DNA from 4 places in the Lysinibacillus sp. VIII_CA genome. Region 4 is predicted to be linked to each of the others. Evidence: riboswitches for the same ligand, from Rfam matches in the RefSeq annotation. Region 4 holds a riboswitch; each other region holds the start of a gene.
What was found. A riboswitch is a leader RNA that binds a small molecule or an ion and turns the genes downstream of it on or off. The one in region 4 is predicted to bind S-adenosylmethionine.
Positions count from the first base shown of each region.

Region 1: another riboswitch for S-adenosylmethionine. It lies ahead of ACP3VS_RS15495 (O-acetylhomoserine aminocarboxypropyltransferase/cysteine synthase family protein); the one in region 4 lies ahead of ACP3VS_RS07035 (Na+/H+ antiporter NhaC family protein).
Region 2: another riboswitch for S-adenosylmethionine. It lies ahead of ACP3VS_RS07565 (YezD family protein); the one in region 4 lies ahead of ACP3VS_RS07035 (Na+/H+ antiporter NhaC family protein).
Region 3: another riboswitch for S-adenosylmethionine. It lies ahead of ACP3VS_RS13545 (MetQ/NlpA family ABC transporter substrate-binding protein); the one in region 4 lies ahead of ACP3VS_RS07035 (Na+/H+ antiporter NhaC family protein).

Region 1 is NZ_JBNFXM010000011.1:68,176-71,406, reverse strand. It holds gene ACP3VS_RS15495 (O-acetylhomoserine aminocarboxypropyltransferase/cysteine synthase family protein) at 1-1,294, opposite strand, end outside; SAM riboswitch class I at 1,412-1,525, opposite strand; gene ACP3VS_RS15490 (glycerol-3-phosphate acyltransferase) at 1,681-2,313, shown strand; gene ACP3VS_RS15485 (DASS family sodium-coupled anion symporter) at 2,514-3,231, shown strand, end outside.
Region 2 is NZ_JBNFXM010000004.1:54,258-57,488, reverse strand. It holds gene ACP3VS_RS07575 (VOC family protein) at 52-837, opposite strand; gene ACP3VS_RS07570 (flavin reductase family protein) at 997-1,482, shown strand; gene ACP3VS_RS07565 (YezD family protein) at 1,566-1,721, opposite strand; SAM riboswitch class I at 1,791-1,886, opposite strand; gene ACP3VS_RS07560 (DUF418 domain-containing protein) at 2,054-3,148, opposite strand; gene ACP3VS_RS07555 (TetR/AcrR family transcriptional regulator) at 3,138-3,231, opposite strand, start outside.
Region 3 is NZ_JBNFXM010000009.1:19,409-22,639, forward strand. It holds gene ACP3VS_RS13540 (methionine ABC transporter ATP-binding protein) at 1-944, opposite strand, end outside; gene ACP3VS_RS13545 (MetQ/NlpA family ABC transporter substrate-binding protein) at 1,049-1,879, opposite strand; SAM riboswitch class I at 1,969-2,074, opposite strand; gene ACP3VS_RS13550 (PPC domain-containing DNA-binding protein) at 2,197-2,700, shown strand; gene ACP3VS_RS13555 (pyridoxal phosphate-dependent aminotransferase) at 2,748-3,231, opposite strand, start outside.
Region 4 is NZ_JBNFXM010000003.1:335,967-339,197, reverse strand. It holds gene ACP3VS_RS07035 (Na+/H+ antiporter NhaC family protein) at 54-1,334, opposite strand; SAM riboswitch class I at 1,439-1,542, opposite strand; gene ACP3VS_RS07030 (DUF3953 domain-containing protein) at 1,668-1,784, opposite strand.

The DNA of each region.
Region 1 (3,231 bases), on a different contig from region 4:
TTGTTTGTTCAGCTACTGCTGTTGCCTGAGTAATAGCCTGCTCTAAATCTGCAATGATGTCCTCCACTGCCTCTAAACCGATTGATAGGCGAATGAGCGATTCGGTTACACCAGCTTGAATTAGTTCATCTGCTGATAATTGTTGGTGCGTAGTAGATGCTGGATGGATAATTAGCGACTTAGCATCACCTACATTTGCCACATGTGAAAACAGCTTTACATGATCAATAAGCTTTCGTCCTGCTTCACGTCCACCTTTAATGCCAAAGGTAAGCACTGAACCGAAGCCATTTTTTAAATATTTTTTCGCCAACTCATGTGTTGGAAAATCTTCAAGGCCATTATAATTTACATACTCCACAGATGGGTGGTTGCGTAAATATTCAGCTACAGCTAAAGCATTTTCATTATGTTTAGGGATACGCAAATGAAGCGTCTCTAAACCTTGTAATAGATTGAAAGCTGCATCTGCACTTAATGTTGGGCCAAAATCACGTAACAACTGTACACGTAGCTTTGTAGCAAAAGCTGCAGAGGCTGTATCGATTCCATAGCGTAAACCATGGTAAGAAGCGTCCGGCTCTGTAAAGCCTGGGAATCGACCACTAGTCCAATCAAACTTACCAGCGTCTACAACAACACCACCTAAAGTTGTACCATGACCACCTATCCATTTAGTTGCTGAGTGAACTACCACATCTGCACCATAATCAATAGGTGTGGAACCATAAGGAGAAGCAAATGTACTATCAATAATTAATGGCAAGCTGTGGTCATGTGCTATCTTAGCTACTGCTTCAATATCTAAAACCTTTAAGCTTGGGTTACCGTAAATTTCAGCGAAGACAGCTTTTGTTTTATCGGTAATGGCAGCCTTAAAATTTTCTGGGTTTGTTTCATCTACAAAAATCGTTTTAATACCATAGTTTGGTAATGTATTAGCGAATAAATTATACGTACCACCATATAAAGAACTAGCAGCTACAATTTCATCACCTGCTCTAGCTAAATTTAAAATAGAAAATGCAATAGCTGCTGCACCAGATGAAAGTGCTACTGCTGCTGTTCCACCTTCTAGTAAAGCCACACGCTTTTCAAAAACATCCACTGTCGGATTCGTAATTCGTGTGTAAATGTTTCCAGCTTCCTCTAAGGCAAAAAGACGTTGCGCATGAGCAGTGTCTTTAAAAACGAAAGCAGTTGAACGGTAGACAGGAACTGTTCTAGAACCTGTCACAGGGTCGGGCTCTTGACCACCATGTAACAGCAGTGTTTCTGGTTTAAAATTTGTCATTGTGTACCTCCATTTGGTTATTTTTTTTACGATGGTACCGGAGATGAGGAGGATTTTTCTGTAGAAAACAAAAACCCTCTTCAGCTAAGAAGAGGGTTGCGGTTGCAAGTTTTCCTCCCCTTATCTGCCAGATCCAAGTAAGAATCTGTAGGAATTAGCACCTTAGTAAGTTCATCACCTACTGGTTGCCGGGCATCATAGGGCCTATCCCTCCGCCGCTCTTGATAAGAGTATGAGATTCAATTTCCATCGTTGTTACAAAGTATAAGCATAGAGTTTTTTTCTGTCAACATCTAAATTTTATTTTTTCCGAAACTTCTGTCTGCTCTTTTACGTAATATGAACGCATACACTATTTTAGAAAAAAATTTGAAAGGAGTATTTTTATGGTAAAAGCCGTGATCTTTTTTCTAGTTGTTGGCTATTTGATTGGCTGTATTCACGGCTCTAAAGTGGCACAATTTTTATCCGGGGTTGATTTAAAAAAAGCTGGCCATGGCAATGCTGGTGCCTCTAATGCTACGCTTTCACTCGGCTGGAAATATGGCGTTTTAGTAGCTCTTATCGATATTGGAAAAGGCGTCGTAGCCATCGTCGGTGCACATTTTTATTTAGCAGATGCAACACATTTAACAGCAGAACAAATATGGCTCCTCACCTACTTGATAGCTGCAGGGGTTATTTTGGGGCATAATTTCCCTTTTTATATGGGCTTCAACGGTGGAAAAGGAACTGCCTCCATCATTGGAATTTTACTTGCGGTTGATTGGAAGATTGGTTTATTTGCACTTATTCTATTTGTTATTTTATCTTTCGCAACGAACTATTTAATTGTTGGTGTATTAGAGTTTTACCTCGTTTTTTGTACAGCTACTTATTTATGGATTCCTGGATTAGGCCCAACCATTATTGCCATTCTACTTTTTGGTATTGCTATTATTTTGCACTTTGAAAATATTAAACGTTTAACCAATGGAACAGAGCCTAAAGTTACTTCTGCCTTCAAGAAAAAGAAATAGTATTTCCCGAGAGAGATTTGTATTTTTTATGACCACAAATTTTCTCTTTAATTACTATTAAAGCTGTAAACTGACATATTTTTCTTCCTTTCATTCTATATAATAAATGGATGAATTCTTATCTTAAAAAAACATTTTGTTGACCGATGTTAAGGATAATAACCGTCATTTTTACGTAGACGTAGAAGGGATGAGAAAATATGTCTTCACCTAAACAAGCAGCAACGAAGCGTAATCTAAAGCCTTTATGGATTGGGTTGGCTTTTGCTTTATTAATTATTATTATTTTTTTACCTAATAACGGTGAGTTACCTGTAGCTGGGCAGCGCGCTTTAGCCATCTTAGCTTTCGCGGTCATCCTTTGGGTAACTGAGGCCGTTTCATATCCTGTTAGCTCTGCAATGATTATTGCACTCGTCACCGTTTTACTAGGTCTTGCCCCCTCCATGGATGATCCCACAGCACAACTAGGTACCGCTAGCGCCTTAAAACTATCATTAAGTGGTTTTAGTAATTCTGCTGTCGCCCTAGTAGCAGCTGCTCTTTTTCTAGCAGCAGCTATGCAAATTACCAATTTGCATAAACGACTTGCTCTCTGGATTCTTTCACTTGTAGGAACAAAAACAAAAGCTATTGTTTTCGGTGCTATATTAGTTTCCATTGCCCTTGCATTTTTTGTTCCTTCAGCTACTGCACGTGCTGGCGCAGTAGTCCCTATACTTCTTGGAATGGTCGCAGCATTTGGTTTACCGCGTGATAGTCGACTTGCTGCTTTGCTTGTTATTACTTCTGTACAAGCTGTTTCCATTTGGAATATCGGTATTAAAACTGCGGCAGCGCAAAATATGGTTGCTTTAAATTTCATCCAAGAGCAATTTAATGTAAATATTTCATGGGGTGCTTGGTTACTTTATGCTG
Region 2 (3,231 bases), on a different contig from region 4:
GACATGTTTACACATAAAAATCCACTTCAACGATTGAAGTGGATTTTTAATTTATCTATTAATCCAATAAAAAGCACCTGGACAAACTAATGTTTCCTTGGTTCTGTGTGGATCGTTCAATGTTACACCGATAGGCCCTTCTTTTAAATGCCCGAGCGTCATGCTAGATGCTGCGGCTTCCTCATAAAAATCCAAGCGCATATTCGGTAGCTGTAGAGACACAAACTGCTCATGCTGCACAAACTTGGGTAGCTGTAATACCTTCTGCCAAAGCTGCACCGTCTTCTCCACATCCCTGACATAAAACTGAATCGATTCCATGGTAATAGCTTGCGTTTCATCAATCGCGCCACTAGCTTTTAATTGAGCAAGACGTTTCTCATCTTCATCTGCCCATTCAATTAAGAATGGGAAATCCAATGCAAGGTCAGCCCTGCCAAAATGCAATAGCTTCCATTCGATTATCGTGCCATCTGGTCTTGTTCGACTACAAGCATCGGGACCATATACATCAAAGCCCAATGCACGCAATCGTTGACCCTCTTCTTCAATATTTTGGGTGCGCAAGGCAATTCGTGAAAATCCTTGGCGCTCATGATTACGTTTAAACGTATAATGTAGGGAATATGGGTACAGGGCCGCTTGCTCAAATAAATCACGATCATAAATAGCGATTTGTTCAATATAGCTTAAGCCAAAGTAGCTTAGCGTATTGTAAGTCCCCCACATCGTGTGTTGACCACCGTTCACTGTATGGACATTTCGTTTATTGAAGAAAACCTTTATATTTTCCGGAGATTCTACTTGATGTACCAGATGATCAAAATATAAAGTCATGGCAATTCCCCTTTCTTTCCCCCATTAGCTTTACCTAGATGTGTATTTGATTTAATATTTACTTAAGAAAAGGAGTTACTAGCTGGTATAAAAAAAAAGTCCAATTTCCCTACTAACTCCGTTAACTAATTTATTACTCACTATAAAGAGGTGATTTGAATGACAGATCATGTAGCTGCTTTTAAATTGGCATTAGGTAACTATCCTACAGGTGTAACGGTTGTTACAGCATGTCATGAAACGAATCCAATTGGCTTAACCGTCAATTCTTTTGCATCTGTTTCCATTGACCCACTACTTATTTTATGGTCACTGGATAAAAAATCTCAGCTCCATCCTTATTTTATGGGTGCTGGAAAATTCGCTGTTAATATTTTAGCGAGTGATCAAGAGCATTTATGTACATTATTTGCAAGTAAAGTCCCAGATCGCTTTGCTCAGGCAAAATGGTCTACTTCATCATTTGGGCTACCGATTTTACATGATACAGCAGCTATTTTACAATGTAAATCATTTCAACAGATAGATGCTGGCGATCATACTATTTTTATTGGGCAAGTACTAGATATTACAAATTCTCAAAAGGAACCGCTTCTCTACCATCGCCGTCATATCGGTCAGATTCCAAAAAGCTTTTATAGCTAATTCTCATAAAAAAAGGGCCACTTGTAAGCAACGGAAACCATGCTTATTGGTGGCCTTTTCACATCGTTCATCTGAAATGATCTTTATTTCTTTTGTGGAAATCTCTGCTTTTCAAGCCTATTAATTTGAACAATTACACCATCCTGAATCGTAATATGCACTTCACCAAATTCAAGATTTTGAATGGCCTTTGCAATAGCCTCTAATTTCTTATCTTCTACCTTTGTCGACTGAGCCATACGATACACCCCTTCTTTCTGATTCTTGTTGTACAAAAGAGGCCAATGCATCAAGCTAATTGATAGCCCCTCCTATCTCTCAGATACATCTGTTGGATTTGGCACCTATTTTTCCGGTTGCCGAGGCTTCATTGGGCCAGGTCCCTCCACCTCTCTCGATAAGAGTACTGCGTTTCTTGAAAATAATTCTATAATTCTGTTATACGATTGTCAATATAAAATATTAGAAAACCTAGCTGAATACTTTGTAATGTGTATTTTAGATTAGAAAACTGCCTATACCTAAAGTATTTTATGCCTAATCAGTAAGAAATAGATGGCTATCCACTAATTTATTTCGAACTCCATTTCCTCATCAAGGATTCAAGTGGACCGCGATGATGTTTAGCTCTCCACCAAACAGAAGCAAACACACATCCTAAAAAGTAACAGCAGGCATACAGCATGGAAAAAGCAAGCGTTTGATTCTCCAGCTTTTGACAAACAATTAGTATCCCAATCCCTATAAAAACATGGCCAACATAATGGGTTAAAGACATTTGCCCGGTTAAGATGAAAGCTTCAATGACTTTATTTTTACATGTCTCTACAAGATAGATGGAGCCCACAATGAGGACAATAGCCGAAGCCGAATTAGATAGGACATACATTATATTTGGTGGAATCGGTCCCGTATCAAATAAATACAATGCACTCTCTACATCTAATAAATGGATGGTTGTTGTTATCTTAATAAATAATATTGAAAAAGTCTCAGTCAATATGACTAGCAATAAACCTGTCACTAGTAAGATTTTTCTTATAGTACGATTTGTTAAATCTAATGTGCCGATTAACATACCCATCAGAAAGAAGCAAATCCAGGGGAATAGTGGGTGATAGCCATTAAACATCAAATTTCTTATAAATCCTGCTGGTGTCCAAAAATCAAGATACTCTAGTAAGACATATGTTGGATGCCAACCAGCAAGGTAATTAAATTGAATTTGAAGCCATTGTGAAAGGATGAGGATAGCACCTATGATGAAGATCATCATTTTCTTGGATTGCGCAATCAGACATGCGGCCACAAACATATACACGCCATAATAATGTAATATATCTCCTGTCCAGCCGATCACATATAATATTAGCCCAATCGTAAATAACAAAAACGACCTTTTCCATAAAGTAAGTCGATTCTGACGAAGAAGCAGTGGGTCCTTAGTCTCTCTAGCCTGACGAGTCATTAAAGCTATCCCTATTCCTGCTAACATGACAAATACGGCGGAAGCACGCCCCTCGAAAAGATTTTGTAAGGTAATCATCCATGCTGAACCATTCGTTGTAGAACCTGTTATGACTCCAAAATTTACAATGAACATCCCTAGCATGGCGAGAGCTCTTGCAAAATCAAGACCTTCAATGCGCCGATTGTTATTGATCATTTTTGTCCCCTTGGATAACGCTATGTACTGCCTCCTTCCAAATAGCTCTATAGTTCAATTGGTTGCCTGTTAACATGAAATTA
Region 3 (3,231 bases), on a different contig from region 4:
GGCTCTCCGTTTAAATGCACCACAATATTACCGACAATGCCGTTTTTTAATTCAATAATATTGGCTGTTAGGATGTTTGGTTGTACATCATATACTTTGCTGACTTCAGCTAATAATGGCTTCCCAGTACTTTCCCCAAGAAATGTTAAACGAATGACGCTACCTGAAACATTTAGCTGCTCAATAAGAGAAGGAGTTAAGTTACGCTGTGAAATGGTACTTAAAAACTTTCTTGTAGTAGGGTGTTGGGGCTTTGCAAAGAGCTCAATAGCCGTACCAAATTCAACTACTTTCCCGGCCTCTAGAACAGATACCTCATCACATATTTTCTGAATAACATTCATTTCATGTGTAATCAGTAGGATTGTAATTCCTAATTCACGATTAATTTTTAACAATAGTTCAAGAATGGCCTCTGTCGTTTCAGGATCAAGGGCACTTGTTGCTTCATCACTAAGTAAAATCTCTGGCTCTTGCGCTAGAGCGCGTGCAATTGCGACACGTTGCTTTTGTCCACCTGAAAGCTGATTGGGGTAGCTATCTAGCTTTTCTGTTAAACCTACAATTTCGGCATATTTAGCCACACGATTTTGGACTTCTGTTTCGTTATAACCAAGTAGCTTTAAGGGAACCGCAATATTGTTATAAACTGTTGCTGTCTTTAAGAGATTAAAATGTTGAAAAATCATGCCAATCTTTTGCCGTGTTTGACGTAAGTCATGAAGTGAAAGGGTAGTAATATCCACATTATCAATCAAAACCTTGCCTGCTGAGGGACGCTCTAGTAAATTAACACAACGAATAAGCGTACTTTTACCGGCACCACTATACCCAATTACACCATGAATTTGTCCTTTTTTTACATGAAGATTAATTCCGTCCACTGCCTTAATACTGCCTTTTTTCGTCTTATATTCTTTTGATATATTTTGTAATTGAATCATCAGATTACTTGCTCCTTTCTTAGCTTCTAAAAAGCAAGAATCTGCGCGATTTCCATAGTGGACAATTGGCAGATTCTCAGCCTTATATCAGCTTTTGGCATGTATTACCAGCTAGGGATTACAGAACCTTTGAATTCCTCTTCAATGAATTGGCGCACTTCATCAGACTGGTAAGCCTCAACGAATTTTTTAATTGTTGGGTCATTTTCATTTTCAGCACGAACGACAATGTAGTTCACATATGGAGAGTCAGTAGATTCTAAAAGAATAGAGTCCTCTTGTGGATTAATGCCAGCTTCCAGCGCAAAGTTCGTATTAATAGCAGCTACATCTACTTCACTAAGCTGCTTAGGAATTTGTGCGGCTTCTAATTCTATGAATTTTAAATTCTTTTTGTTTTCTTCCACGTCACGAACAGATGCTGTTAAGTCCGCTCCATCTTTTAATTTAATATAGCCTGCCTCTTGTAAAACAAAGAGAGCTCGCGCTCCATTTGTTGGGTCATTCGGTAAGCCAAATGTTGCGCCTTCAGGAACGTCATCCAATGATTTATATTTTTCAGAGTAAATCCCCATAGGATTTAAAATTGTTTTGCCAACTGGTACTAAATCTGTATCGTGATCTTTATTAAAAGTATCGAGGAAAGGTTTATGCTGATAGCTGTTTGCATCAAGATCTCCTTCAGCTAAGGATGTATTGGGTAAAACATAATCAGAAAAAGATTTTAGTTCTACTTCTAGCCCCTTTTCCTTTGCGACTTTAGCAGCTACCTCTGCAATTTGCTCATGAGGTCCTGAAGTGACACCCACGACAATTTTATTTTCATCGATAGCGTCGCTTTTTCCTGTACTATCTTCTTTAGAGCCACAGCCCGCTAGTGCTGCTACTAATGTAAGACTTGCTAAACCTACTAAAAATTTATTTTTCTTCTTCATGAAAACTACCTCCAAAAATTGTTTTATCGGTTTTTTGAAAATAAAAAAACTCTCTTATAAATTAAGAGAGGCTCATGAAAAAAAGTCCTCTCTTATCTATCAAACGAATTTCGTTTGCAGGATTTAGCACCTTCCTTCATAAAAGGAGGTTGCCGAGCTTCATAGGGCCAGTCCCTCAGCTACTCTTGATAAGAGATTCATATTATATTTTTGTATTTCCGATAGAACTAATATAATTTATAGGGTATAGTAAGTCAATAAATATTTTTGAAATTTTTTATATTGTTATAATATTTTGTCGCGAAGGAGGGGGAAGAATGCCAGTAAGAGTTAATTATGGCATAGGTTCATTTGGTAAGGTGATTAGTGCACGTCTTCTCATGGGGACAGACATCATTGAAGGAATAGAGGCACTTTGTGAAGAGAATAATATTGATTCAGCAACCATTATTAGTTGTATTGGTAGTTTTCAAAAAAGTAGCTTTGTTTATTTAGTACCCGATGAAACCTCCCACATTAAAGTTCGATTTAGTGATGTGGTAGAGAAAGAGGGGCCACTCGAGTTTATCCAAGGTTCAGGAGTGGTTTGTAAGCGTGATGCAGGATATGAAACGCATTTCCATGGTTCCATGAGTGATCAATGGGGAGTGGTTTCAGGCGGTCATTTTATAAAGGGCGGAAATATCGTCATAACAGCAGATGTAGTACTGGCAGAAGTGCAAGGCATTCAGCATATCCGTCAGATGGATGATGAAACAGGTCACGTACAATTTTATCCATTAGAACATGGGTTAGATTTTCCAAGGGAAATTGAAAAATAGTAAGTCCTGTAGCTAGTGAAAGCTACAGGACTCTATATGGTTACATGTTAAAATAATTTCAATTGCTCAATTCTTTGGATGGCCTCTCGTAAACGTTCCTCGCTTACAAGCAAGCCAATACGCACATAGCCTTCCCCATATTGACCAAAGCCATTACCTGCGGCTACTGCAATATCAGCTTTGTCGAGCAATATATCGGCGAATTGTTCGCTTGTAAAACCTAATGGGACAGGGAGCCAGGCAAAGAAGGAGCCTTTTGGTGCTGTTACTTGCCAGCCAATTCTATGCGCTTCTTCGATTAGAACATTTCGACGACGCTCATAGGTAGCTCTTAGCTCATCTGCACATTCCTGTGAAGATGTAAGGGCAATAGCTGCTGCTTGTTGAATAGCTGGAAATTGACTACAAAACAAATGATCCTGAATAAGATTAATCGCAGCAATTAAATCAGCATTACCAACAGCAAAGCCTATACGCCAACCTGCCATATTATAAGTTTTTGATAATGTGTACATTTCGATTCCAACTTCT
Region 4 (3,231 bases):
GTCATCGAGAGTGAACTTCTCGATGACTTTTGTCTACAGTCTGAAAGAAAAGTTTAGGCCTTCTTTTCTTTCGGGTACCCAATGAGAATAGCTATCATACCACAAATACCAATAAGAATAGGATAGAACGCGTATGGTAAGATACTCACTGGCGATATTTTGGCAACGCTTGCGGCTACTAGGAATTGAGCTCCGTATGGGAGAAGACCTTGAACCGTACAGGAGAAAATATCTAAAATACTTGCGGATTTTTTCGGCTCAATCTCATACTGATCAGCAATATTTTTGGCAAGCGGCCCAGCAATTAAAATAGCAATTGTATTATTGGCCGTAGATAAATTAGTTAGGCCCACAAGACCAGCTATACCTAATTCAGCGCCCTTCTGCGATTTAATCCTGCGTGTTACAAGGCGGAGCAAAAAGTCAATTCCTCCATTAAATTTAATAACCTCCACCATTCCAGCTATTAATATAGCTAGAAAGGCGATTTCAAACATACCTTCCATTCCTTCGCCAATTTTTTGTATAAGGCTCATTAGGTGATAGCTGCCATCTGCTAAGCCAACTGCACCGGCGAGGACAATCCCTAATGCAAGAACGAGGAAAACATTCATTCCCGATAACGCTAAAATAATCACTAAAACATAGGGAACAATTTTTACCCAATTATAGCTTAAATGCTCTACTTGAGCTGTTCCACCGGATGTCATAAACCCTAAAATAATGCTCGTAACCATAGCTGCCGGCAATACAATCCAAAAATTGACCTTAAATTTGTCCTTCATTTGCGCTCCTTGTGAACGAACGGCAGTAATAGTAGTATCTGAAATAAAAGATAAATTATCACCAAACATTGAACCGCCTATAACCGCTGCTATCACTAAAGCAATAGATAGCTCAGTCTGATCGCTTATCCCAACTCCTATGGGCGCCAGTGCAACAATTGTCCCCACTGACGTACCCATGGATAGAGAGATAAAACAGGCAATGATGAATAAACCTACAACAAGCAAGTTTTGCGGAATAATTGATAATGCAAAGTTAACAGTGGAATCTACGGCCCCCATCCCCTTGGCTACCTCTGAAAATGCCCCTGCTAATAGAAAAATAATAACCATCAGCATGACATTTAAATTTCCAGCACCTTGGCAAAAAATATCAACCTTCCGTGAAAACGATTCTTTTCGATTCATCGCTAGAGCCACAGCTCCCGAAATGCTAATAGCTACAATAACAGGGAAGGCATAAAAATCACCCGTCATAACCCCTGAACCAATAAATAAAATTATAAAAACAACAAATGGGATTAGCGCCCATGGATTCTCTCTCCTCATTGTTTACCTCCCAAAAATTAAAAATCAGCCCTATTTTTGTTTGTTCACCATAAAAAAGGCCTCATCTTGAAATAACAAGAAGAGGCCTTATAGTTAAAACGCTCCTCTTATCTATCAAGGACATTGCTTGCTGGATTTGGCACAGTAACTTAATAGTTCCGCTGCCGAGATTTCATCGGGCCAGTCCCTCCATCTCTCTTGATAAGAAGAAAAATATTATATTATATTTTTGACACAATATTAAAATACTAAAATAAAACATCCATAATTGCAACATGTTTTTAATTAGAAAAAATTTCTTGGCACTATCTTTAAGGTCCAGAATTCAACTTTTTAGATTAATATGAAGCTTTGTATAGACACATATACCGAAAATATAAATGCGCCAACTAGAAAACAACCATATAATTTTCTCTCTCTCCCAAACTCTTTAATTCCTAATGTTAACATAAATAAACCTAGGAAAAGGATCATTAAGAAATTTAGGCGGTATTCATATGAATAAGTCCATAAACGGAAAGCGTGATGCCTATCGTTGATAAAATAATTTGTACTGTTTTTAACAAAACGATTCCTCCCTTTTTGCTTAAACAAATACTGTCAGTTATCTAACTTTTTTTGAATAAATAAATTCTATGATAGGTGATATGACCAATGTAAACCCAACGACTAAGAACAAAGGATAATTTTTCATGTCATTTAAATTGGAGACACCCTCTGAAGCAAAAAAAATTAGACAAGCTAAAATCATTAAAACATACTATCCAATTTTAGCATTGTGTGCTTCAATATGCTTATCCAGTTCATCTTTAACTTCTTTAATACCGCTATGGTTACCCGAAGAAGAATAAGGAAATAAAGCTAATTATAATAGAACCTCCATCAATTATTCCGAAACGAATCCATCTGTAGAGGGTAAAACTAACAATGTACAAACATATACAATGACTAAAAGACCGATTAATTTTTTCGATTGATGCATCCTTTGTCTAACCTCTATAGTGACAACTATTACCATTTAAAAATTGATTTATAATTTTAAAAAATCCAACAATACCCATTTAAACAATCATTTGTAAAATTCGGTTCGCTCAAAAAATCTATCCCTTTATGGCAAAACGGGCCATGGGAATTTCAGCTCTCGCCTCTTTTTCACAACTAATGACATTCGATTAACAAAAAATAACTTGTTGGAAGTATGGCTACGTTTGTAAGATAAGGCTAGCTTGCCTCATAAATTAATGTTCTTGAAATCTCAGATAAAAACAAAAAACCAGATGCTCCTCATAGAAGAGCGCCTGGTTTTATTGTGAAAGTGAATCTTACTAATTTACTTAGTTTTGATTCGTATTAATACTACGCTAAGTTAAGGCGTTGAACAAGTTAAAATATTTTCCAATCTAATTTTTGGGGGAATTCTTGTTTTTTCGAGCATAGGATTTACTCATTGCTATGTAATTTTCTAAAGTTCATGATTTTCATAAAAGTAGAAAGGCAACAAAAAAGACTAGATGCCTACATAATTATGTAAGTTCTAGCCTTTTAAGTGAAAGTGAATCTTACTAATAATATTGCTTAGCTTTAGATTCAATTATGAATACGAAAAAACAGCTAAAAAGTTTCACTATTTGTCCTATTTTTTCGTATAAAATAGGATTGTCTGCACAAAAAGACCAGGAAATCACGGAATAAGTGAATCCTGGCCTTTTTGTGAAAAGTGAATGTTACTAGCTTGCTTTAGTTTTTGTATTCTACTAGTAAGGTAGACGGTTGACGTTGCGATAAGTTACATAAAATTTAAAAATATTTTAAGCTTTTACTTGAATAGCAAAATCCCGCTGCCCCACCTAGTAATAACGGAAAGTTATACCTCCCTTTTGACATTGTATAGCTGCCT